3 regions of the Bradyrhizobium sp. MI1.3 genome follow, and region 3 is predicted to be linked to each of the others. Evidence: predicted binding sites of a transcription regulator. Region 3 holds the regulator's gene; each other region holds the start of a gene.
The links. Region 3 encodes LexA, which represses DNA repair genes until DNA is damaged. Its sites were predicted from a motif close to TGTTCNNNNTGTGTTCNG; they were not measured.
Positions count from the first base shown of each region.

Region 1: a site for LexA is predicted at 1,576-1,593, ahead of AC0L3A_RS39260 (ATP-dependent helicase). Genes of this name have one in related genera too.
Region 2: a site for LexA is predicted at 4,303-4,320, ahead of AC0L3A_RS17425 (helicase-related protein). Genes of this name have one in related genera too.

Region 1 is NZ_JBVVPQ010000135.1:33-4,201, forward strand. Features, by position in the region: partial or broken gene AC0L3A_RS39245 (FAD-binding oxidoreductase) at 1-742, opposite strand, end outside; gene AC0L3A_RS39250 (thioesterase family protein) at 831-1,337, shown strand; gene AC0L3A_RS39255 (DUF1328 domain-containing protein) at 1,343-1,516, opposite strand; gene AC0L3A_RS39260 (ATP-dependent helicase) at 1,758-4,169, shown strand, end outside.
Region 2 is NZ_JBVVPQ010000021.1:34,852-44,211, forward strand. Features, by position in the region: gene AC0L3A_RS17405 (metallophosphoesterase family protein) at 1-1,116, opposite strand, end outside; gene AC0L3A_RS17410 (DNA adenine methylase) at 1,094-1,918, opposite strand; gene rpmB (50S ribosomal protein L28) at 2,179-2,490, opposite strand; gene AC0L3A_RS17420 (DUF3108 domain-containing protein) at 3,104-3,913, shown strand; gene AC0L3A_RS17425 (helicase-related protein) at 4,587-7,991, shown strand; gene AC0L3A_RS17430 (RNA-binding S4 domain-containing protein) at 8,076-8,345, shown strand; gene fdxA (ferredoxin FdxA) at 8,478-8,816, shown strand; gene AC0L3A_RS17440 (CarD family transcriptional regulator) at 9,161-9,360, shown strand, end outside.
Region 3 is NZ_JBVVPQ010000013.1:101,318-110,677, forward strand. Features, by position in the region: gene AC0L3A_RS12370 (ComEC/Rec2 family competence protein) at 1-684, shown strand, start outside; gene AC0L3A_RS12375 (hypothetical protein) at 822-1,256, opposite strand; gene lexA (transcriptional repressor LexA) at 1,709-2,410, opposite strand; gene AC0L3A_RS12385 (molybdopterin molybdotransferase MoeA) at 2,587-3,798, opposite strand; gene AC0L3A_RS12390 (hypothetical protein) at 4,021-4,212, opposite strand; gene AC0L3A_RS12395 (HAD family hydrolase) at 4,381-5,013, opposite strand; gene AC0L3A_RS12400 (alpha-hydroxy acid oxidase) at 5,022-6,155, opposite strand; gene AC0L3A_RS12405 (S41 family peptidase) at 6,462-7,799, shown strand; gene AC0L3A_RS12410 (hypothetical protein) at 7,875-8,006, opposite strand; gene AC0L3A_RS12415 (DMT family transporter) at 8,061-8,912, opposite strand; gene AC0L3A_RS12420 (TetR/AcrR family transcriptional regulator) at 8,982-9,360, opposite strand, start outside.

The DNA of each region.
Region 1 (4,169 bases), on a different contig from region 3:
CGGCCTGACACGCGCCATGCACGGTCTCGAACGACACCGCGCCGGCTGCGATCGTCTCGGGAATGCCACGCAGGCGGATGGTCAATTCGGAGATGATGCCGAGCGTGCCTTCGGCGCCGACGAACAGATGCGTCAGGTCGTAACCGGCCGACGATTTCTTTGCGCGCGTGCCCGTGGTGATGATCTCGCCGTCACCGCGGACGACCTTCAGCGCCAGCACGCTGTCGCGCATGGTGCCGTAGCGCACCGCATTGGTGCCGGAAGCCCGCGTCGAGGCCATGCCGCCGAGCGAAGCGTCAGCGCCGGGGTCGATCGGGAAGAACAGGCCCTGGTCGCGCAGATGCTCGTTCAGCGCCTTGCGGGTGACGCCGGGCTGGATCACGCAGTCGAGGTCCTCGGCGTGCACCGCCAGCACCTTGTTCATGTCGCGCAGGTCGATGGAGATGCCGCCCGCGGGCGCATTGACCTGGCCTTCGAGCGAAGTGCCGGTGCCGAAGGCGATGACGGGGACGCCGTTCTTCGCGCAGATCCGCACCACGTCCTGGATGTCGGCGGTCTCCTGCGCCATCACCACGCCGTCCGGCGGCTGGTTGGGAATCCACGTCGTGGTGTGGCCGTGCTGCTCGCGGACGGCCTGCGACGTGATGAGGCGGTTGCCGAATCGTGCGGCAAGCTGCTCCAGCGCGGTCGCGAGGGCTTTCGGCGCCGGCCGCGGCGGATTATTGGTGATGGTCGTACCCACGGAAATTCCTCCCGACGAGAAGAGACCGTGGCAAAGGACATCTAACCGGTCAAGTCAAGCGACCGGACGCATAGCTGGGGAAGGACACATGCCGGACACTGTCACCGCTGCGCCCGATGCCGAGCCGTTCCGCGCCTCGATCATGCAGATCGAGCCGCAATGGATCGACTACAACGGCCACCTCAACATGGCCTATTACAACGTGATGTTCGACCGCGCGATCGACCAGATGTGGCTGACGCTTGGGATCGGGCCGGGCTATATGAAGGAGCGAGGCGGCTCGACCTTCACTGCCGAGTGCCACGTGCGGTATTTGCGCGAAATCCACTTGGGCGATCCCGTGCAGGTCTCGGTCTGGCTGCTGGAGGCCGACGACAAGCGGCTGCACACATTCCAGGAGCTGCGGCACGCCACCGAGGGCTGGTTGTCGGCGACCTCCGAAAACATGTCGCTTCACATCGACATGGGCTCACGAAAGGTGGCGGCGTTTCCGCCAGACATCCGCGAGCGCATCGCAGCGGTGGTCAAGGCCCACAGTGCCGTACCGCGGCCCGAGGGCATCGGCCGGAACGTGGCGATGCCCTCGAAGCGGTAAGCGCGCTAGACCCTGTTACGGCCGCGGGCCAGACCGACAACGGCCGAGACCAGGAACAGCACGACCGCGATGAAGAAGATGATCTTGGCGATTTCGATCGACGCGCCGGCGAGGCCGCCAAAGCCCAGGATACCGGCGATCAAGGCGATAACCAGAAACGTCACAACCCAGCTAAGCATGGTCCGAACCTCTGTTTCGATGTCTGTCTGCGATCGGCGCGGCTGACGCGCCTCACTTGCAGAACCAATCGCCAACTCGGAACAATGGTTCCGGGCCGCTGGGGCCGGAAATTCGCCTGACCCGCAGGAACAAATTGGCTTTCCGCGCACGTGGAAAACCCCCGTCCGCGGCCCCATATAGGGACCAATCCCTGTTAAGAAGGCTCCCCTTTCACCACCCCGCGGTGCCAACGTGGGGCAAATGATTCGCATGACCGAGCCGAGCAAGATCACGTCCCAGAGCGTCCCCGACCACCAGCCCGCAGCCGGTGGCATTGCCGCGCGCGCGCGCGCCTCGGTGGGCCCGCAATACCTGTCCGGGCTCAATCCGGAGCAGCGCGAGGCTGTGGAGACGCTGGACGGGCCGGTTCTGGTGCTGGCCGGCGCCGGCACCGGCAAGACCCGCGTGCTGACCACGCGCATCGCCCATATCCTGAGCCAGGGCCGCGCCCGCCCCTCCGAAATCCTGTCGGTGACCTTCACCAACAAGGCCGCGCGCGAGATGAAGCACCGGCTGGGCCAGATGCTCGGCCATGCCGTCGAAGGCATGCCGTGGCTCGGCACCTTCCACTCCATCGGCGGACGCATCCTGCGCACCCACGCCGAACTGGCGCAGCTCAAGTCGAACTTCACCGTGCTCGACGTCGACGATCAGGTGCGGCTGTTGAAGCAGCTGCTGCAAGCCGACAACATCGACGACAAGCGCTGGCCCGCGCGCATGCTGGCCGGCCTGATCGACGGCTGGAAGAACCGCGGCCTCACGCCGTCGCAGGTGCCGTCGGGCGAAGCCGCCATCTTCGCCAACGGCAAGGGCGGCAAGCTCTATGCGAGCTACCAGGAGCGGTTGAAGATTTTGAACGCCGCCGATTTCGGCGATCTGCTGCTCGAGGACATCCGCATCTTCCGCGAGCACCCGGATATCCTGCGGCAGTACCAGCAGCGCTTCAAATTCATCCTGGTCGATGAGTATCAAGACACCAACGTCGCGCAGTATCTGTGGCTGCGGCTATTGTCGCAGGCACCGACGAAGCCAACCTCGCCCACTGTCATTCCGGGGCGGCTCGAAGAGCCGAACCCGGAATCCGGAGATGAGTCTGCCGTTCGAGATTCTCAGGTGCGCGATCGCGCACCGGAGTTCGATGCTACGCATCGCCCCGGAATGACGGAACTCGCTGCCCCCCACGTCAAGAACATCTGCTGCGTCGGCGATGACGACCAGTCGATCTATGGCTGGCGCGGCGCGGAGGTCGACAACATCCTGCGCTTCGACCATGATTTTCCCGGCGCCAAGGTCATCCGCCTCGAGCGCAACTACCGCTCGACCGGCCACATCCTCGCCGCCGCCTCGCACCTGATCGCCCACAACGAGGGCCGGCTCGGCAAGACGCTGCGCACCGAGGACCATGACGGCGAGAAGGTCACGGTGACGGGCTCGTGGGATTCGGAAGAGGAAGCCCGCGGCATCGGCGAGGAGATCGAGCAGATCCAGCGCCAGGGCGACAAACTCAACGAGATCGCGATTCTCGTTCGCGCCTCCTACCAGATGCGCGAGTTCGAGGACCGCTTCGTCACGCTCGGCCTGCCCTATCGCGTCATCGGTGGCCCGCGCTTCTACGAGCGCGCCGAAATCCGCGATGCGTTGGCCTATCTGCGCGTCATCAATTCACCGGCCGACGATCTCGCCTTCGAGCGCATCGTCAACACGCCCAAGCGCGGCCTTGGCGATGCCACCGTGCAGATGCTGCACGATCACGCCCGCAAGCGCCGCATTCCGCTGTTCGAAGCGGCGCGCGCGGTGGTCGAGACCGACGAGCTGAAGCCGAAGGCGCGCGGCTCGTTGCGCGACGTCGTCGCCCAGTTCGACCGCTGGCGCGCCCAGCGCGAGGTCACGTCGCACACGGATCTCGCCCAGATCGTGCTCGACGAGAGCGGCTACACCGAGATGTGGCAGAAGGACCGTTCGGCGGACGCCGCGGGCCGGCTCGAGAACCTCAAGGAGCTGGTGCGCTCGATGGAGGAGTTCGAGAACCTGCAAGGGTTCTTGGAGCACATCTCGCTGGTGATGGACCGCGACAGCGGCGCCGATGAGGACGCGGTGTCGCTGATGACGTTGCATTCGGCCAAGGGGCTGGAATTCGACAACGTGTTCCTGCCGGGTTGGGAAGAAGGCTTGTTTCCGAGCCAACGGACGCTGGACGAACAGGGCCGCGCCGGCCTTGAGGAAGAGCGCCGGCTCGGTCATGTCGGCCTGACCCGAGCCCGCCGCCGCGCCAAAATCTATTTTGCCACCAATCGGCGGATCCATGGCACCTGGTCGACCACGATCCCCTCGCGCTTCCTCGACGAATTGCCCGCGGCCAATGTCGAGATCACGGAATCCAAGGGCGGCTCGGCCTGGGGCGGCACTGGCGGCTACGGCGCCTCCCGCTTCGACGACATGGAAGCGTTCGGCTCCACCTATTCGACCCCCGGCTGGCAGCGCGCCCAGGCCAATCGCAATCGCGGCGGCGGCGGGGGCGGTAATGGCGGCCGCGGCAGCTTCGAGGAACAGGCCTCGTCGTTTTCGTCCCAGTCGTCCTCGCCCGATTTCGGCAGCTTCTCCTCGCGCCGTCGG
Region 2 (9,360 bases), on a different contig from region 3:
TACTTGATCGAATATCCTTCGGCTTACAAACTGCAAGTGCGGATGCACTGTGCTTATCTGCTCCATAGTGACATGAGTGCTCTGAGCAGAGACGAACTCACGGATCACCTTGGTGAGGGATGCAATATTATCCCTGCAACCGAATCCAAGTCCGTCAGGTATGTTCTGACCATCTGGAGTCTTCTGCCACTCACGTCGGTGGACCCAGGACCACGCCCTCACCGTACCGCAAGGCCACCATCCATTTGTCTTATCCGCGTCGGTCTCGAGTGTAACATGATAAAATTGGTTGGGCGCCTCGGCCGATATAGGTGAAGTTATCTTAGCTGAAATGCTTCCCGCCGAGAAGATTAGAGGTGGGAAGCTTTCATCAGGGCCATAGGTGACTTGAGGATAGTGCTGATGGCCATGAATGATGAGCCAACTTGAAGCAGTAGCGTCAGTCAGCGCGGCAACGAGTTTCCCACCGGCCTGCATTTCACTATAATCGGCATCGTAGATCGCGTCGTTGCGATATGGATGATGGTGCGTAAATAGAATATTGGTCTGAAACTTTTTCTTTGCGACTTCTTCGACAATTGCTTCTATCGTTCGGCTGCTGACACGGCCGTGTCGGTACTCGACGGAGGTGCCTTGTTCCTCGGAATGGAATCCATGGAATGCGGCGCTGTTCAGGTTGACTACACGCACCGATTCCTGCTCGATGATGTGATAATTTCGGGCCCAATATTTGTCCGCGACATTTTTGGCGCCGGGAAATGGGGGGTCCAAGCTCTGCAGGTGTCCCTTGGGGTCAAAGTTGCTGAATTTAAGACGGGAATCTAGGTCATGATTTCCGGCGGTGCTTAGCAGTAGTTTTGCTTTGACTGCTTTCTTGAGGTCCACGAGTTCGCGCCATGCAAATGTTTGTGCGTCGGGATCGGCTTGATCGGCAATATCTCCGGGGCACAGAATCCAATCAACTGAGAGTCCCTCCTCCTTTAAGATTTCAGGAATCAATCGGATGGGATTGGTTGGATTGTCTTTGCTTGACGCAACAAGAAATGACGGCTCTCGCGCAGCTTTCTCGGAGGGGCGGTATGCGTGGAGATCGCTAAGAATGAGGATTCGCGTCATAATAATCGAAGTTCGTTGTCAATACTTCGACGGCATTCTTCCGCGCGTCAGCGAAGCCGCTAATATTTCGGCGTACCGTAATCAGGCTTTGATGCCATCGCTTTCTGAGGAGAAACTTGCTTGCCAGGGCGCTGTCGTATGTTAGCGCGAATTGACCGCCGGCGTCGTCGATCGCCTCGAGGCAACTTAACAATCGATTGATGTCCGGCTCGCCAAACGCTGAACTGTCGTATTCTGTAAACGGTCTCCGCCGTTTGATTGCGTAGGGCGGATCGAGGAAAAAGAAGGCTTTGGGTTCGAGATGTTTCTTTATGCAAGTCTCGAAATCGGTAACGCGAAATTTTGCTGACGTAAGGACAGAGGCAGCCTCTAGGAATTCTTCCTTACTGAGCATCCTCCCAGTGCGGGATTGGGAGAACGGAACATTGAATACACCCTGCTTGTTCGTCCTATAGAGGCCGTTAAAGCAATTCCGGTTCAGATAGTAAAAATACGCCGCCCGCACCAACGTGTCTTTGGTTTCAGCGATCTCTTTCCGTACGCGTAAATAAGTTGCCTTCGTGCGACGGAGTCGATTCGAGATCGCAAAAACGTCGTGCGGTTGCCTGCGACTGCACTTGTAAAAGTTAATCAAGTCGGAGTTGATGTCAGAGAGAACGGCTTTCTTCGGTCTCTGATCGAAAAATAGCGCAGCTGATCCGCAAAACGGCTCAACATATAAGAAGCTGTCGCTAGGGAACGCTTTTCTCAGCGGCTCCAGCATTTGTCGTTTGCTTCCTGCCCACCGAAGTAATGGTCTCACGCCGCGAGCGCCCGAAATGGATGATTAAATTGACTTTTCGCTGCCACAATAGCTTGCAACTTGAGTTGCCTACAAGTTACGGCTGCTAGAAATGTTAGCTGCCACCATTGATATCACCAGTTGTTTGCTCGTCTGAGCGCTTCTCCGCTGCACTGCGCACAAACAAAAACGGCCGGATCTTCCGATCCGGCCGTCACGCAAAACTTGATCCAGCTAAGCCTACGCCTCGCGACGCAAGCCTCCGCCCAATCCGAAAATTCTCAGCTCGCCTTCTTCGCCGGCGCGGGAGCAGGGCCGACCTTCTTCTGGATGGCGCGCTTCAGCTCGAGGGCGCGCGGCGACAGCACGGCGGCCTTGGCCTTGAGCAGGAAGGGATCGAGGCCGCCATTGTGGTCGACGCTCTTGATCGCGTTGGTGGAGACGCGCAGGCGCACGTTGCGGCCCAGCGCTTCGCTGATGAAGGTCACGTTGACCAGGTTCGGCAGGAAGCGGCGCTTGGTCTTGATGTTGGAGTGGCTGACCGTGTGGCCGACCTGGGGGCCCTTGGCCGTCAATTCGCAGCGGCGAGACATGGCAAAATCCTCAATCTTTCCCAACGATGTGCGGCCGCCATTCGGGGCGCCACGGGCAAATTCTCTGTCCTTGCAGGGAGCGGGCGGACGTATAGGGGGGAAGCGGCGGGACGTCAAGGTTTTGGGGCGGCTGGGATGCCAGTTTCGCGCCCAGCACTCGGTGTCATCGCCCGCGAAGGCGGGCGATCCAGTATTCCGAGAAAGCGCGGCTAGAGTCGAGGGGCCGCGGCGTACTGGATGCCCCGCCTTCGCGGGGCATGACAGGCGGGGCATGACAGCGGTGGAGGTGGCGGGGTGAGGTGCGCGGTTCTGACCCGCCCCGATCACCAAAACGGCAATGATTATCGCGCCTTACCATCACATAAAGGGCGTATTCGCGCCCGAAGAGTCCAGTGGAGTTCCGGACGCGGATAGGCCCGGACACATTGCTTGGCGCGCTATTTGGCTTAAGTAACAACCGTTCGCGCCCCGATTGGATTGTTTCGTGCTCACAACGCCTCATCTTGCGCCAAGTCTGCGTCCAAATGAGCTGCGCCCAAATGAGCTGCGCTCAGCGAAGCGGCGCGCAAGGAATCCACGCGCAAGTCATCCGCGCTCTGCCGGCCGCTGGGTCATGGCGGCCCTTGGCGGGCTGGTCTTGGCGTGGGCGGCGGAGCCCGCGGCGGCGCAGGGCAAGCTCGAGGCGCAATACGAGGCGACGCTGTCGGGCATTCCCGTCGGCCGAGGCGCCTGGAACATCGACATCCAGGACGATGTGTTCGCGGCCGCGGCCTCCGGCGGCACTTCGGGGCTGCTGAAATCCTTCGCGGGCGGGTCGGGCACCGGCGCCTCGCAAGGCCGCGTGGTCAACGGCGCGCTGGTCGCGACCGGCTACCAGGCCTCCACCACCACCTCGAAGAAGACCGAAGAGATCCGCATCACGCTCGACAAGGGCAATGTGAAGGATTTTGCCATCCTGCCGGAGCCGCCGGTCGATCCCGACCGCATCGTCGTCACCGACGCGCATCGCCGCGGCGTCTGGGACCCGATGACGGCCTCGCTGGTGCGCGTCTCAGGCACCGGCGACGTGCTGTCGGCGGACGCCTGCCACGGCAGCGCCGCCGTGTTCGACGGCCGCATGCGCTACGAGCTCAAGCTCGATTTCAAGCGCATGGAAAACGTGAAGGCGGAGAAGGGCTATCACGGCCAGGTCGTGGTCTGCTCGCTCTACTTCGTGCCCATCGCCGGCTACATTCCCGACCGCCCCGTGATCAAATATCTCGCCGCCCAGCGCAATATCGAGGTCGCGTTCGCGCCGATCGCCGGAACGCGCATCCTGGTCCCGTTCTGGCTGAAAGTGCCGACGCCGCTCGGGCCGGCCATGCTGGAAGCCACCAGCTTCATCACCACGGCCCAGCCGCCCAGGATCGCGAAGACGCAGTAGGGCGCTGCAGTTGCCGCTGCCGTAGCCCGGATGGAGCGTAAGCGTAATCCGGGTTCTTTGCTTCGGCCCCGCATTCCGCTTCGCTCCATACGGGCTACGACCCCGCCTTTTTGGTAAAAATAAACATCAATGATTTCAATGGCATCCCTACTGTGCATGGGGTTGTTTTCGCACTTTTTGTTTGGGAGGGCTCCAGGGCCGGGAATCCATTTGACTCCTCCCCGATTCTGATTCGACTCCGCGCCGTCCCCAGCTTTAACGAATCCGCCACCGAAACGTCGCTTGTGCGGCGGGCCAAAACTCCATCTAGTGCGAACCACTAAGCCTCCCGCGACATCTTGCGAGAACGGAACAGGACTCAAGGGGGAGTCAGCGATTCGGCCGCGATTCGTTCTCAACTCGTTCCGAAGCTTAAAGCCAACGGGAAAAGCGTCGCAAAGTGAGACAGTTGCGCGGGATTTGGGAAGGGGCGCCGCATTCTCCGCCGTCATGCCCCGGCTTGACCGGGGCATCCAGTACGCCGCGCCCTCTCGGTTTGATCTGCGCCGCCTCTGGAATACTGGATCGCCCGGTCGAGCCGGGCGATGACAGCGATGTGTGAGGCCGGCCCTTCGCGCCACCGCCCCAAAACAGCACTGACATTCGCCCCAATCGCCATTACCTAATCCCCCAGATGCCTTTTTCCTCCTCCCCCTTCGCTTCCGAGCGGCTTCCCGGCGCCGGCGTCACTGCGGTGCTTGGGCCCACCAACACCGGCAAGACCCATCTCGCCATCGAGCGGATGCTCGCGCATCCCTCCGGCATGATCGGGCTGCCGCTGCGTCTGCTGGCGCGCGAGGTCTACAACAAGATCGCAGCAAGGGTCGGCCCCGATGCCGTCGCGCTTGTGACCGGCGAGGAAAAGATCAAGCCGAAAGCGCCGCGCTACTGGGTCTCGACCGTGGAGGCGATGCCGCGCGATCTCGACGTCTCGTTCCTCGCCGTCGACGAGGTGCAGATCGCCTCTGATCTGGAGCGCGGCCACGTCTTCACCGATCGCATCCTCAACCGCCGTGGCCGCGACGAGACGCTGCTGCTCGGCGCAGCGACGATGCGGCCCATTATCGAGCGGCTGCTGCCGGGCGTCTCCATGATCACGCGGCCGCGTCTGTCGCAGCTGGAATTCGCCGGCGACCGCAAGATCACGCGGCAGCCGCGCCGCACCGCCATCGTCGCCTTCTCGGCCGACGAGGTCTACGCCATCGCCGAGCTGATCCGCCGTCAGCATGGCGGCGCCGCCGTGGTGCTGGGCTCGCTCTCGCCGCGCACCCGCAACGCGCAGGTCGCGATGTTCCAGAACGGCGAGGTCGATTACCTCGTCGCCACCGACGCGGTCGGCATGGGGCTCAATCTCGACGTCGACCACGTCGCCTTCGCCTCCGACCGCAAGTTCGACGGCTACCAGTTCCGCCGCCTGACGCCGTCCGAATTCGGCCAGATCGCCGGCCGCGCCGGCCGCGCCACCCGCAATGGCACCTTCGGCACCACCGGCCGCTGCGCACCGTTCGAGCCCGAGCTCGTCAATGCGCTGCAGAACCACACCTTCGATCCCGTGAAGGTTTTGCAATGGCGCAATTCGAAGCTGGATTTCGCTTCCCTCGGCGCGCTCCAGGTCTCGCTGAACCTGGCCCCCGGCCACGAGGCGCTGACGCGCGCGCCCATCGCCGAGGACATGCGCGTGCTCGACCACGCCGCCCGCGACGCTGAGGTGCGCGATGTCGCGCATGGCAAGGATGCGGTGGAACGGCTGTGGGAGGCCTGCCAAATCCCCGACTACCGAAAGCTGTCGCCGGCCGCCCATGCCGAGCTGGTGACGACGCTGTACGGCTTCCTGATGCGGAAGGGATGCATCCCCGACGCCTGGTTCAGGACCCAGATCGACCAGGCCGACCGCGTCGACGGCGATATCGACACGCTGTCGGCCCGGATCGCGCAGATTCGCACCTGGACCTTCGTCGCCAACCGTCCCGACTGGCTGAAAGACCCCGAACGGTGGCAGGGGATCGCCCGCGAGGTCGAAAATAAATTATCGGATGCGCTCCATGAACGCTTGACTGAGCGTTTCGTTGATCGCCGGACCAGTGTATTGATGCGCCGCCTGCGGGAGAACACGAGCTTGAATACTGAAATCGGCAAGACCGGCGAAGTCATCGTCGAAGGCCATGTCATCGGCCGCCTCGATGGCTTCACCTTTGCACCGGATGCGGCGGAAGCCGGCTCCGATGCGAAAGCGTTGCAGGCTGCAGCGCAGGCCGTGCTCGCCGGCGAGATCAACGCGCGCGCCGAAAAACTGGGCAATGCGCCGGACGAGCAGTTCGTGCTGACTTCGGAAGGCATCATCCGCTGGACCGGCGATGCCGTGGCGCGGCTGTCTGCCGCAGAGGACGCGCTGCATCCGCGCATCCGCATCATCTCCGACGAACGCCTCACGGGCGCCCCCCGAGACAAGGTGCAGGCCCGGCTCGAGCTCTGGCTCAAGACGCATATCGAAAAGCTGCTCGGGCCGCTGTTCGAGCTCAGCAAGGCCGAGGACGTCACCGGCATCGCCCGCGGCATCGCCTATCAGCTCGTGGAGGCGCTCGGCGTGCTGGAGCGCCCGAAGATCGCCAACGAGCTGAAGGACCTCGACCAGCCCTCGCGCGCGACCTTGCGCAAATATGGCGTCCGCTTCGGCGCCTATCACCTCTATTTCCCCGGCCTGCTCAAGCCGGCCGGGCGTGCTCTGGCCGCGCTGCTCTGGGCGCTGAAGCAGGATAATGTCGATCCCTCCGCGCTGTCGGGCGCGCAGCATCTGGCAAGCTCCGGCCGCACCTCGTTCCCGGTGGACAAGCAGCTGCCGCGCGATGCCTATCGCGTGCTCGGCTACAAGCAGGCCGGCGAGCGCGCCGTGCGCGTCGATATCCTGGAACGTCTTGCCGACCTGATCCGTCCGGCGCTGGCCTGGCGCGAGAACGCGTCCGGCGAAAAGCCCGCCGGTGCGTTCGACGGCCGCAGCTTCGTGGTGACGCAGGCGATGACCTCGCTCACCGGTTCGGCCGGCGAAGATTTTGCCTCCGTGCTCCGCGCGCTCGGCTATCGCATGGACAAGCGCCCGCCGCTGCCGGCGAAGCCGGCCGTTGCGGAGACGCCGGCTGCGGAAGCAAGCACTGAAGCTCCGGCAGAAACGCCGGTCGAGGACGCCGCAGTGCCTGCGGAAACCGCGATCGAAGCCGCCGCCGAGCCTGTGACCGTCGAAGACGCGCCCGGCATGGAGCAGCACGACGAGCCCGTGCAAGACGAGCCGGCGCTCGAAGCCTCCGTCACGCCGGAAGACGCTCCCGGCATCGCGCCGCCTGCGGAAGAGGCTGCGGCACCCGTTGAAGCCGCCGAAACCGCACCTGCCGAGACCGCACCTGCCGAGACTGCGGCAGCCGAAGCCGCTGCGTCGGCCGATGCGGCAGCACCTGTGGAGGCCGCGGCCACGCCCGCTGAGCCCGAGCTCATCGAGGTCTGGCGTCCCGCCGGCCGTCATGACGATCGCAAGCCGCGCCACGAGCGCCACCGCAACCAGCGTCATCACCAGCCGCGTCCGCAGGCGACTGCTGAAGCCGGCGCTGCGCCTGCCGAAGGCGAAGCCCAGCCTGCCGCCGACGGCGAGAAACGCGGTGAGCGTCATCGCCATGGCGGCGGTCATCGCCGGGATTCCGGCCGCGATGGCGGCAGGGACTTCCGCAAGCCGCGCGAAGGCGGCGCCGAAGCCGCGCCGCGTCCCGAGGGGCGCGACGACAAGAACCGTCGCTTCGAGGGCAAGAATGGCGGCAACAAGGACCGCGACAACAAGGATCGCAACAAGGGCAAGTTCGGTGGCGGCGATCGCGACAAGGGTCGCGACAACCGTGGCCGCGACCGCGACAAGGGCCGCGACCGCCAGGGCGGACCCTCGCTGCGTCCCTATGCATCGAGCGCCAATCCGCGCGAACGCGATCGTCCTGTCGATCCGAACTCGCCGTTTGCAAAACTCGCTGCGCTAAAGGAGCAGCTGTCCGGGCGTAAGGAGTAGCGTAGCGTTTTCAAGCGAAGTGCGGAGCGGTTCGCGTGAAGAAAACGCGTCAGAGGGAATAGGGTCACGACCGAGCGGCAGCGCATCGACAAATGGCTATGGCACGCGCGGGTGGTGAAGGCGCGCACCTCCGCTGCCGAGCTTGTCGAGTCCGGCCATGTTCGCGTCAACGGTGCACGCGAGAAATCGCCGGGGCATGCGATCAAGATCGGCGACGTGCTCACCATCGCGCTCGATCGCACTGTGCGCGTCTTGAAAGTCACCGCCTTCAACGAACGCCGCGGCGATGCCGCCTCGGCCCGTGTGCTCTACGAAGAGCTCGGTGAAGGCCATCCGAATTCTCAGCGCAATTAATTGCGCTTTGAATTCATTTCTTGGTCGATCAAGCGCATAAAGCCGTCATGATCGGCCGTTCCTGAGCTTGCGGCGCCGGGCCATCCGCGCTACGCAAGCCGCGACTTTTAAAAGAGCTTTTCGGAGCGTTGGATGACTTACGTCGTCACTGAAGCGTGCATCAAGTGCAAGTACACCGACTGCGTCGAGGTCTGCCCGGTCGATTGTTTCTACGAGGGCGAGAACATGCTCGTCATCCATCCTGACGAGTGCATCGATTGCGGCGTGTGCGAGCCGGAATGTCCCGCCGATGCCATCAAGCCGGACACGGAACCGGGCCTGGAAAAGTGGCTCACGGTCAACGCCGACTACGCCAAGAGCTGGCCGAACATCACCCAGAAGAAAGAATCACCTGCCGACGCCAAGGATTTCGACGGCATGGAGGGCAAGTTCGACAAGTATTTCTCCGCGAACCCCGGCTCCGGCGACTAATTCGGGTCAAACTTAACCCTATTAGCGGCGTTACCGCCGAAAACCAGCCCTTAAGACCCCTAAATCATTGATTTTTGCGGGAAATGTGCTATATTGGGCACATTGAGCCGAACCCTGGTTAGCCCCGTCGGCCCCGTTGGGTTCCCGTGAAACCAAATGTCGAACAGGGGCGTGGCAGTTTCCGCGCGCAGGCTGTGTCACAGAAAACGCGTAAAAAGAGTACTTCAGCGAAGGCTTCCCATAAGGACGCCAAGAAAGTCGCCGCGGCCAGCCGTAGCGCATCCAAGGGTCGGACCGCGACTAAGGCGCCGGCTGCAAAGTCCTCGAAGAACAAAAGAAGCGCAATGCCTAACAAGACTGCCAAGCCGGCCGCGAAAGCGACCGTTGCCAAGCCTGTTGCCGCCAAGCCTGCCGCCAAGCCTGCCGCCAAGCCCGCTGTTGCCAAGACGCCCGCTGCCAAGGCTCCCGCTGCCAAGCCCGCCGCGCCAAAGGCTCCTGTTGCGGCTGCTCCTGCCAAGGCTCCCGTCGCTGCCGCCAAGCCGGC
Region 3 (9,360 bases):
GCCGTCGGCCGCATCGCGGCGTTCGGGATCGGGCCGCTGATCGCGGCGAGCCTGGGAATCATCGTGCTGGGCTTGTTGCGGACGCCGCTGCGCTGGTCCGGCGCCTTGGTGCTGCTGGCAGCGATCCTCTGGGGACTGTCGGCGCGGCAGCCCGACATCCTGATCGCCGGGGATGGCGCGAGCGTCGCCGTGCGGGGCAAGGACGGATATCTGCACCTGATCAGGACCAGCAAGGACAGCTTTCTGCTCAAGGAATGGCTCGCTGCCGACGCCGATCCGCGCGATGCCGGCAGAGCCTCGCTGGCTGATGGCGTGTCCTGTGACGAATCCGGCTGCGTGACGCCACTGATCGACGGGAGGCTGGTCGCGCTGGCACTGCGGGTCGACGCTCTCGCCGACGATTGCAGTCGGGCCGCGCTGGTGGTGACGACGCGTCCCGCGCCGCCCGATTGCGCGGCGATGGTGGTCGATCGGCAGCGGCTCGCCAGCCAGAGCGCACTGGCGCTGACGCAGCGTGGTGACGGATTTGTGGTTCAGGCGGTGAGGGCGAGAGGCACGAGCCGCCCCTGGTTGCCGGCCGGCGCCGGCGAGGGTGATTTCGACGGCAGCCTTGCGCCGAAGGCGACCGCGCCCCGCATCAAGGACGCAACGCCGGCGGAGACCGACTTGCAGGCCGACGATTGATCTGATGGTGCGGAGCAACGCAGCGGGTCGGTGCGTCCGCTCGGATTCGCTGGCGCAAACCACACCATCTCGCCGGCCACGGCCGGCGATGGCAATTCAATCCTGACCTCCGACCTCGTAGCCGGAGGGCGGCTGTTTCAGCCGATCGGCAGGTGCGTGACGGTCGGCTGCCTGTCGGCGATGATCTGCGCCTTGTGCTCGCGCTCGATGACCGACTGGGTCACAGGCAGTTGCAGCACGGTCGCGCGCTGGCCTTCGACGAGCTGCGTCACCAGCACAAATTTGCCGTCGGGGAATTCGATCGCGTCATGATGGCGGTCGGGAACGTGCGGATCGATCTTGCCGAACTTGCCCACGCGGGAATTGATGGTCCGCGTCCAGATCCAGCGATTGTCGTAGCGGACGTCGTCTGCGAAGGCGAGCTCCGTTCCCGGCAGCAGGCAGACGGCAACAGACGGATCGGCTGCGGAGGCGAAGCCGCGCGTCGAGGTGCCGCGGAAATTTGTCGTGACGATCGTCTCGCCGACTTCGGCGGGGCGCGACGCGACGGCATGCAGGCTGTAGTCACACATCGGGTGCTCCTCATGCTGGGATAGCAACCCGCGTCTCTTATCGAGGCGCAGGCCTCTATCAGAGTTGAAGCACGAAAGCTCTGCTCGGTTGTGGGCAAATCTGCGGCTGGTTTCCGCAAGCCGCGATCACATTATCTTTCCCGAATTCAATAGGAACAAAGAGAGTTGCGATGCATTCGGGAGGCGCATGCGCGAATATTGCCGGCTGGTGCAACGACCTCGATCGCTCGTCGCTGTTTCCTCGCACACTCGAGCCGCGAAGCGGTGCTGTTTCGGTGCTGCTTCTTGGGCGTCGCGAGTAGCCAGCGCCGGAGGAGGGGCCGGATAGTCTGTGCAGAACCAGAAAGACTATCCAGCCGGAGCGGACGATGATCCGCTCCAATCTCTGACCGGCGATGCCGATCGGAAGCGCGCGAGGCGCCAACTTCTCCAGGTATCAAGTACGTCCGGTATCAGTACTTCCGGTAAAGCCCGATCAGCTTGCCCTGAATCTTCACCCGATTGGGCGGCAGGATGCGGACCTCATAGGCAGCGTTGGCGGGCTCGAGCGCGATCGAGGCGCCGCGACGGCGGAAGCGCTTCAGCGTCGCTTCCTCGTCGTCGATCAGCGCCACCACGATGTCGCCGGTATCGGCGCTCTCGTTGCGCTGAATCAGCGCCATGTCGCCGTCAAGGATGCCGGCATCAACCATGGAATCACCGCGCACTTCCAGCGCGTAATGTTCGCCCGAGCCGAGCATGTCGGGCGGTACGCTGATGGTGTGGCTGCGTGTCTGCAACGCCTCGATCGGCGTGCCGGCGGCGATGCGGCCCATCACCGGTACCGCCACGGGGCGTTCGCCCTCGTCCGCGGGCAGGCTGGAGCCCGCACGCACCTTGCCGAGATTGCCCTCGATGACGCTGGGGGTGAAGCCGCGGCGGCTGCCGGCGGCTGCCTGGAGCTCCGGCAGCTTGATGACTTCAATCGCACGGGCGCGGTTGGGCAGGCGTCGGATGAAGCCACGCTCCTCGAGCGCCGTGATCAGGCGATGGATGCCCGACTTCGAGCGCAGATCGAGCGCATCCTTCATCTCGTCGAAGGAGGGCGGCACGCCGCTTTCCTTCAGACGTTCACTGATGAACCGCAGAAGCTCGTATTGTTTGCGCGTTAACATCTCGACCAAAGTCCCCCGGTTGATGTCGTCCGATTCCGAGACGCAGAATTCGGCAATAAGCCGCTACATGCTCGAAACAAATCATGAACGGACACTATATGTTCGATACATGTTCCGCAACTGCTTAATTTACCGTGAACAGAGCAAAGTTCGCAGAACGCGCGTTGCGGGGGTGCTCAGACGGGGAGCCGCAACACTTCGCAAGCCGTGCCGGCTTCGGCCTTCGGCGCGAATGGTGCGCGCACGAGAAGTACCTGTGCTGCAGCGAGATTCGCAAGCAGCGAAGAGTCCTGATGATTGACGGGAAGAACGACGCGTGTGCCATCGTCACGCTCCTCCAGATGCGCGCGCAGATAGTCCTCGCGCTGGTCGTTGGCGCCGACGCCGCGGCCGAGCACGGCGCGTTCGCGGCGATGGTGAATCACTGAACGGCCCGACAGGGCGCGAATCAGCGGCACCATGAACAGGAAAGCGCACACGTAGGACGACACGGGATTGCCCGGCAGGCCGATCACACCCATTGCGCCGAGTCGCCCGTGCATCATCGGCTTGCCTGGCCGCATCGCGATCTTCCAGAACGCCATCGCGATGCCTTCGTCCCGCAGTGCCTGCTGGACCAGATCGTGGTCGCCGACCGATGCGCCGCCGGTCGTGATCAGGATGTCGGCGCCGCTCTCGCGGGCGCGGCGGATGCCGGCGGTGGTCGCCTCCAGCGTATCGGCGGCAATACCGAGGTCGATCGTCTCGGCGCCTTCGCTGCGGGCGAGCGCGTGCAGGGCGTAGCCGTTGGAATAGACGATCTGGCCGTGGCCTGGCGTGGTGCCTGGCATCACCAGCTCGTCGCCGGTGGCGAGAATCGCGACCTTTGGACGCCTGAAAACGACAAGGTGCGGATGATTCATCCCGGCAGCGAGCGCGAGGTCGCGCTCGGTGACACGGCTTCCCTTGCGCAGGAGCACGTCACCCTCGCGGAAATCGACGCCGGCGGGGCGGATGTGCCGACCGGCGATCGCGGCTTCCTTGATCATGATCCGCTTGCCGGCGGCGACCGTGTCCTCCTGGATCACGACGGCGTCCGCGCCACCGGGAACGACGCCGCCGGTGAAGATCCGTACGGCCTCGCCGGCGCCGATCGTCCCGGCGAACGGTCGGCCCGCCGCGACTTCGCCGACCACGGTGAGCTCCGAATCGATCGTCGCGGCATCGGCCGCGCGCACCGCGTAGCCGTCCATCGCCGACATCGCCTGCGGCGGCTGCGTGCGCCGCGCCGCGAGGTCACACGCGAGCACGCGATGATGGGCCTCGTCGAGGGAAATCATTTCTTCCGGCAGCGGCTCTGCACCCGCCAGCACCGCGGCAAGCGCGTCGGAAACCGGCATCAAGGCCACGGCGAAAACTCCTGCTCGGCACGTTCGGGCGAATGTTCCGCACGTCTTCTAGCCGAGCGCGGGCGCAGAGGCAAAAACCGCTGAGCGGGCACAGTCATCCCGCCGCTTCACATTGTTCCGGAAGGCAGGATCAAGCGCGTCGCGCGGCCATGGAAGCGACGAAAATCACGGCAAGGAAAATCACGGCAAGGCGAGAACGACGAGCGCCCCGGGCTGCATCGATCAGCTCCCTGCCTGCCCGGGAGTTACGTCGGGCGCCTTGGCTCCCTGGTCTTTGTCGGGCAGCGGATCGGCCTGGGATTTCAGGTCGGCGGCCTTGCTCACAAGCTTGGCGGAAAGGTCCGAATCTGAAGTTGTCCTGGCGAATTCAAGAAGAAGAGAGGCCTGCTTGGTGAGGTAGGTTTTGCCCAGCACGATGATGCATCCGTCCGTAGAAGTCCCAACGGACTCTAAGAGTCCGGAAGGCGGTATTCCGTTCCCGGAACTCTGTACAAAAATGCACAAAGTGATCGGGTTCCTCAATTTCTCAAAATTGGTCCCGGCGGGCGGTGCCGCCGTGGGTTTCGCGACACCGACTCCTCGTCAAATGCCCAATGCCTTCAATGCGTTCCCGACGTCACGCGGCGAGGTCACATGCACCGCCGTCAAGCCGCGCGCCCGCGCTCCCTCGATGTTTTCAGCAAGATCATCGAAGAACACGATGCGCCCGGCGGGCACGCCGATCGCCGCAACGACGTGGTCGAAAGCCTCCGCATCCGGTTTGCGCAGGCCGATGCTGGACGACAAATACAGCTCTCGGAAGTGGCCGAGGAGGTCGGCATATTCCCTCGAGAAATGGTCCACGTGCGGCCGGTTGGTGTTGGAGAAAGCGTAGAGCGGCATCTGCTTCGCTGCCCGCGGCAGCAGCTCGGCGATGTCAGGCATTTCGCCGGCGAAGATCGCGTTCCAGCCTTCCAGGAACTGCGCGTCCGAAATGCCGATTCCGAGCGAGGCTCGCAATGAGGCGAAATAATCCTCATCGCTGATCTTCCCCATCTCGTGCAACCGATAGGCTTCGCTGTCCCGCACATAGCGCGCGACGATGGCTTCGGGCTTGCAGCCGGCATGTCCCGCCCAGCAGGCGATTGCCTTGGAGAAATCGATATCGAGCACTACGCGGCCGAGATCGAACAGGAGCGCATCCGCGCTGCCGGGAGAGAGCGATGTCACCTGCATCCTTTCACTCAGTATCGATATGGCTCGTGGTCGAACAGCGGAAACGCGCTGAACACACTCGGCGCGTTGGTTGCGGTCGCCTGGTGCAGGCAGGATTTGTCGAGCTCGGCGAACGACGTCGCACCCAAGAGGCCGAGGCAGCGCAGCACTTCGTCCTCGAGCAGCTCCAGCATGCGCGCCACGCCGGCTTCGCCGGCCGCCGCCAGCGCCCAGCATTGCAGCCGGCCGATGCCGACGAGGTCGGCGCCCGCCGCGATCGCCTTGACGATGTCGGTGCCGCGACAGACACCGCCATCGACCATGATCTTGGCGCGGCCGTTCACGGCATCGACGATCTCGGGCAGCACATGCATGGCGCCGCGACCGTGATCGAGCTGACGGCCGCCATGGTTGGAGACGTAGATCCATTCGACGCCGTGATCGATCGCGATCAGCGCGTCCTCTGGCGTCGCGATGCCCTTGAGGATCAGCGGGATCTTGAACTTGTCCTTGATCATCTTCACCGTCCGCCACTCCAGACCCTTCTGGTAATCGCCGCCGGTGGCGCGCAGGCGGCTCTCGCGAACGTAGCGCTTGGCGATGTCACGTTCGCGACGGCTGTAATGAGCGGTGTCGACGGTCAGGCAGAAGGCGGCGTAGGCGTTCTTCTCGGCCCGGCTGACGACGTCGGCAACGAAGGCGTCGTCGCCGCGCACATAGAGCTGGTAGAGGCGCAGCGCGTCGGGCGCAGCTTCGGCGGTCTTCTCGAGGCCGGGCTCGGACACGGAACTGAGCATGTGCGCCGCACCGAAAGTACCGCAGGCGCGTGCCACGCTCGCCGCACCATCCGGATCGAAGATCTCAAGCGCGCCGACGGGGGCGAGTACCACCGGCAGGCGCATCTTGCGGCCGAACTGCTCGACCGAGCCGGTGACCTTGCGGACATCGCGCAGCACGCGCGGGCGAAAGGCGATCTCGTCCAGTGCCATGCGGTTGCGACGCATCGTGGTCTCGGTCTCGGCCGCGCCGACGATATAATCCCAGGCATTCTGGTTGAGGTTGGCGCGGGCTTTCCGGACGAATTCATGCAGATTCTGGAACGGCTCGGTGCTGGCGCCGAGCTCGACGTTCCTTTCCGGTTGGATGCGGGGTGCTTCGTTCATTGTTATCCTCCCGAGAATTTGAAGCCTTCCCTCATCGCCTAACCCGTCCGGGGCGCCAAAACCATCCTAAAATGGCATGGCAGCGAGGCGTGGGCCGGCCGGCCGACCCCCGCTGCGCACCAACCGGGTCCTGCAACGTTGCCGAAAGTTTAGGTCCGGACGAAGGGATTTTTACGGTGTACCCGCCGGCGTGGCATCCCGGCCTTGAAGAAACCAGAATGGTATTGTGAGAAGCAGGCTGGATCGCCATTTGCATGGCGGCTCCCCAGCCCCACCGAACCGCGAAGCAAAAAGGCCAGCCTATCCATGCGGAAAACCCTGCTGTTTCCACTGGGCGCGCTCACCGGAGCGTGTCTGACCCTTCTGGTAGCCAGTCCGCACGGCGGCGTATGGGCGGCACGGGCGGCAGCGAGCGCGGATGACGCCTATTCCAAGCTCAATTTGTTCGGCGAAGTGTTCGAGCGGGTGAAGGCGAGCTACGTCGAGAAGCCTGACAATGCCAAGCTGATCGAAGGCGCGATCACCGGCATGGTGACCTCGCTCGATCCGCACTCGCGCTACATGAACGACAAGGCCTGGACCGAGATGCAGGAGACCACCTCCGGCGAGTTCGGCGGGCTCGGCATCGAGGTCACGATGGAGGACGGTCTCGTCAAGGTCGTCTCGCCGATCGACGACACGCCGGCGTCTAAAGCCGGCATCATGTCGGGCGACCTCATCAGCAAGATCGACGGCGATGCGGTGCAGGGCATGACGCTCGAGCAGGCCGTCAACAAGATGAAGGGGCCGGTCGAGACCCAGACCAAGCTCACGATCGTGCGCAAGGGCGCCGACGCCCCGCTCGACGTCGCGATCAAGCGCGAGATCATCCATGTGCGCCCGGTGCGCTTCCACGTCGAGAACGGCGACATCGGCTATATCCGCGTCACCTCGTTCAACGAGCAGACGACCGATGGCCTGAAGAAGGCGATCGCATCGATCTCCAAGGACGTTCCGCCGGAGAAGCTGGTCGGCTATGTGATGGACCTGCGCAACAATCCGGGCGGACTGCTCGATCAGGCCGTGTCGGTGTCGAGCGCGTTCCTGCAGCGTGGCGAGGTCGTCTCGACCCGCGGCCGCAATCCGGAAGAGACCCAGCGCTTCACGGCGCATGGAGGCGACCTCACCAAGGGCAAGCCGCTGGTGGTTCTCGTCAATGGCGGCTCGGCCTCGGCCTCGGAGATCGTGGCCGGCGCGCTGCATGACCACAAGCGCGCCACGCTGATCGGCACGCGCTCGTTCGGCAAGGGCTCGGTGCAGACCATCATTCCGCTCGGCACCGGCAACGGCGCGCTGGCGCTGACCACGGCGCGCTACTACACGCCCTCGGGCCGCTCGATCCAGGCCCAGGGCATCGCGCCCGACATCGAGATCCTCCAGGACGTGCCGGCCGAGCTGAAGGGCCGGATGGACACCATGGCGGAGTCCCAGATGCGCGGTCATCTCCAGGCAGCCGACGGCACCGAGCAGACCGGGTCGCAGTCCTATGTCCCGCCGGAAGCGAAAGACGACAAGGCCCTGCATACGGCCTACGACTTCCTGCACGGCCAAACTGCGAATGCGGTGGCCGCCAAGCCGGCGTCGAGGGCTGCGGTGCCGAACTAGGCCCTCGCCAGTTCCAGAGATCAATCGCCCGGGCGTGGTTGACCGCTCCCGGGCGATTTCGTTTTGGACGCCGTCTCAGCTGGGATTCATGGCCGCAAGGGTGGCCTCGTAGCAGCCATCGCGCTCGGCCCAGCGCAGGGCGCGGTCGCGCTCGACCAGCACTTCGTCGCGGGGATGGACCCGCAGCTCCAGCGGCTGCGTTAACAAGGTCGGCCGCGTGCTGAGAATCTGCCAACGACGCGACTTCCAAGGTCAAATTCGTCAAGCGCTCGGTCTTAGCTGAGTGACAGCGACGCCGGAGATCGCGAGCAGCCCGCCGATCATCAACATTGGGGTCATGCGTTCGCCAAGAAACAACACGCTCGACATCAAGGCGAACACCGGAAGCAGCAAACCGAAGGGCGCGACGCGACCCATGGAGCAACGCCCGATCAGCCAGAACCACAGGCCAAATCCGACAATTCCCCCGATGAAAATCGTATAGGCGAGTGCCAGCCAACCACGTCCATCTGCAGTGACGAGGCTCGCGAGTTGTCCACGTTCAAGGAGCAGCGACATCAACATGACCTGCGGCACCGTGAACAGCGAGGACCATCCCATCAACATCAGGGGATCAAAAGGGCCGTAGCGTTTCGTCAGGACATTGGACACCGCGAATGCGAAGGCTGCCCCGACCACGAGCAGCAGTGGAAGCGCGTTTGCGGACGGGCCGGGCCCCGCTGCCAGCACGACCACGCCGACAAATGCAAGCACCACTCCAGCGGACGTGGTGAGAGACGGCCGCTCCGCGAGCAGCGGCCAGGCCAGCAGGACGGTGAAGGGCGTGGCGAGTTGAATTGCGACGGCCGACATGCTTCCCGAGCCGAGGCCGAGGCCAACATAGAAGAGCCCGAAGTTCAGTCCGCCAAGGAAAAACGAAATCGCTGCGATCGGGCCAAACTGTTGACGTGCGGGCCTTTTGACAAAGGGAACAAGCAGCAGCGCGATGGCCAGGAAGCGCAGCGCGAGGAAGAAGAGGGGTGGAAACTCCATAACGCCCACTTTGATGGCCACGAATTGATAACCCCAGAGCAAGGGGACGACCACCGCGCAGACGATCTGAAAGCCGGACATGGTATCGTTCTTTTCAAGACCGTTCGGTCTAGATATAGGCGTGCGAGCAGCGGAAACGTCCATGGCTGTCTACCTGATGAAGCGGTCGAGAAAAGCGTCAACGGTGGCTTGCGAAATGATCCGTGTCGGTGCCGTTTTGCCGACCACCCGCAGGCCCTCGACGAAACAGACGAGAATTCGGGCGGCACTCGAAGGCTCGACACCATCGGCCAGCTTGCCCGCTGCCTTCGCACGGGAAAGTGCACCAGCCACCCGAGCCTCCATAGCTTTGAAAAAGCTCCCGATGCGACGATCAATTTCGGCATCACGGCCAGCCAGTTCCATGGCTGTGGCTACCAACAGGCATCCGCGCCGACCATTGGCACCGCTGTTGCGGTCAACATAGCCGGCAAGGTAGGCCCTTAGGCCGTCGATCGGCTCCCTGCGGGGGTCGAGTTCGATATCCATC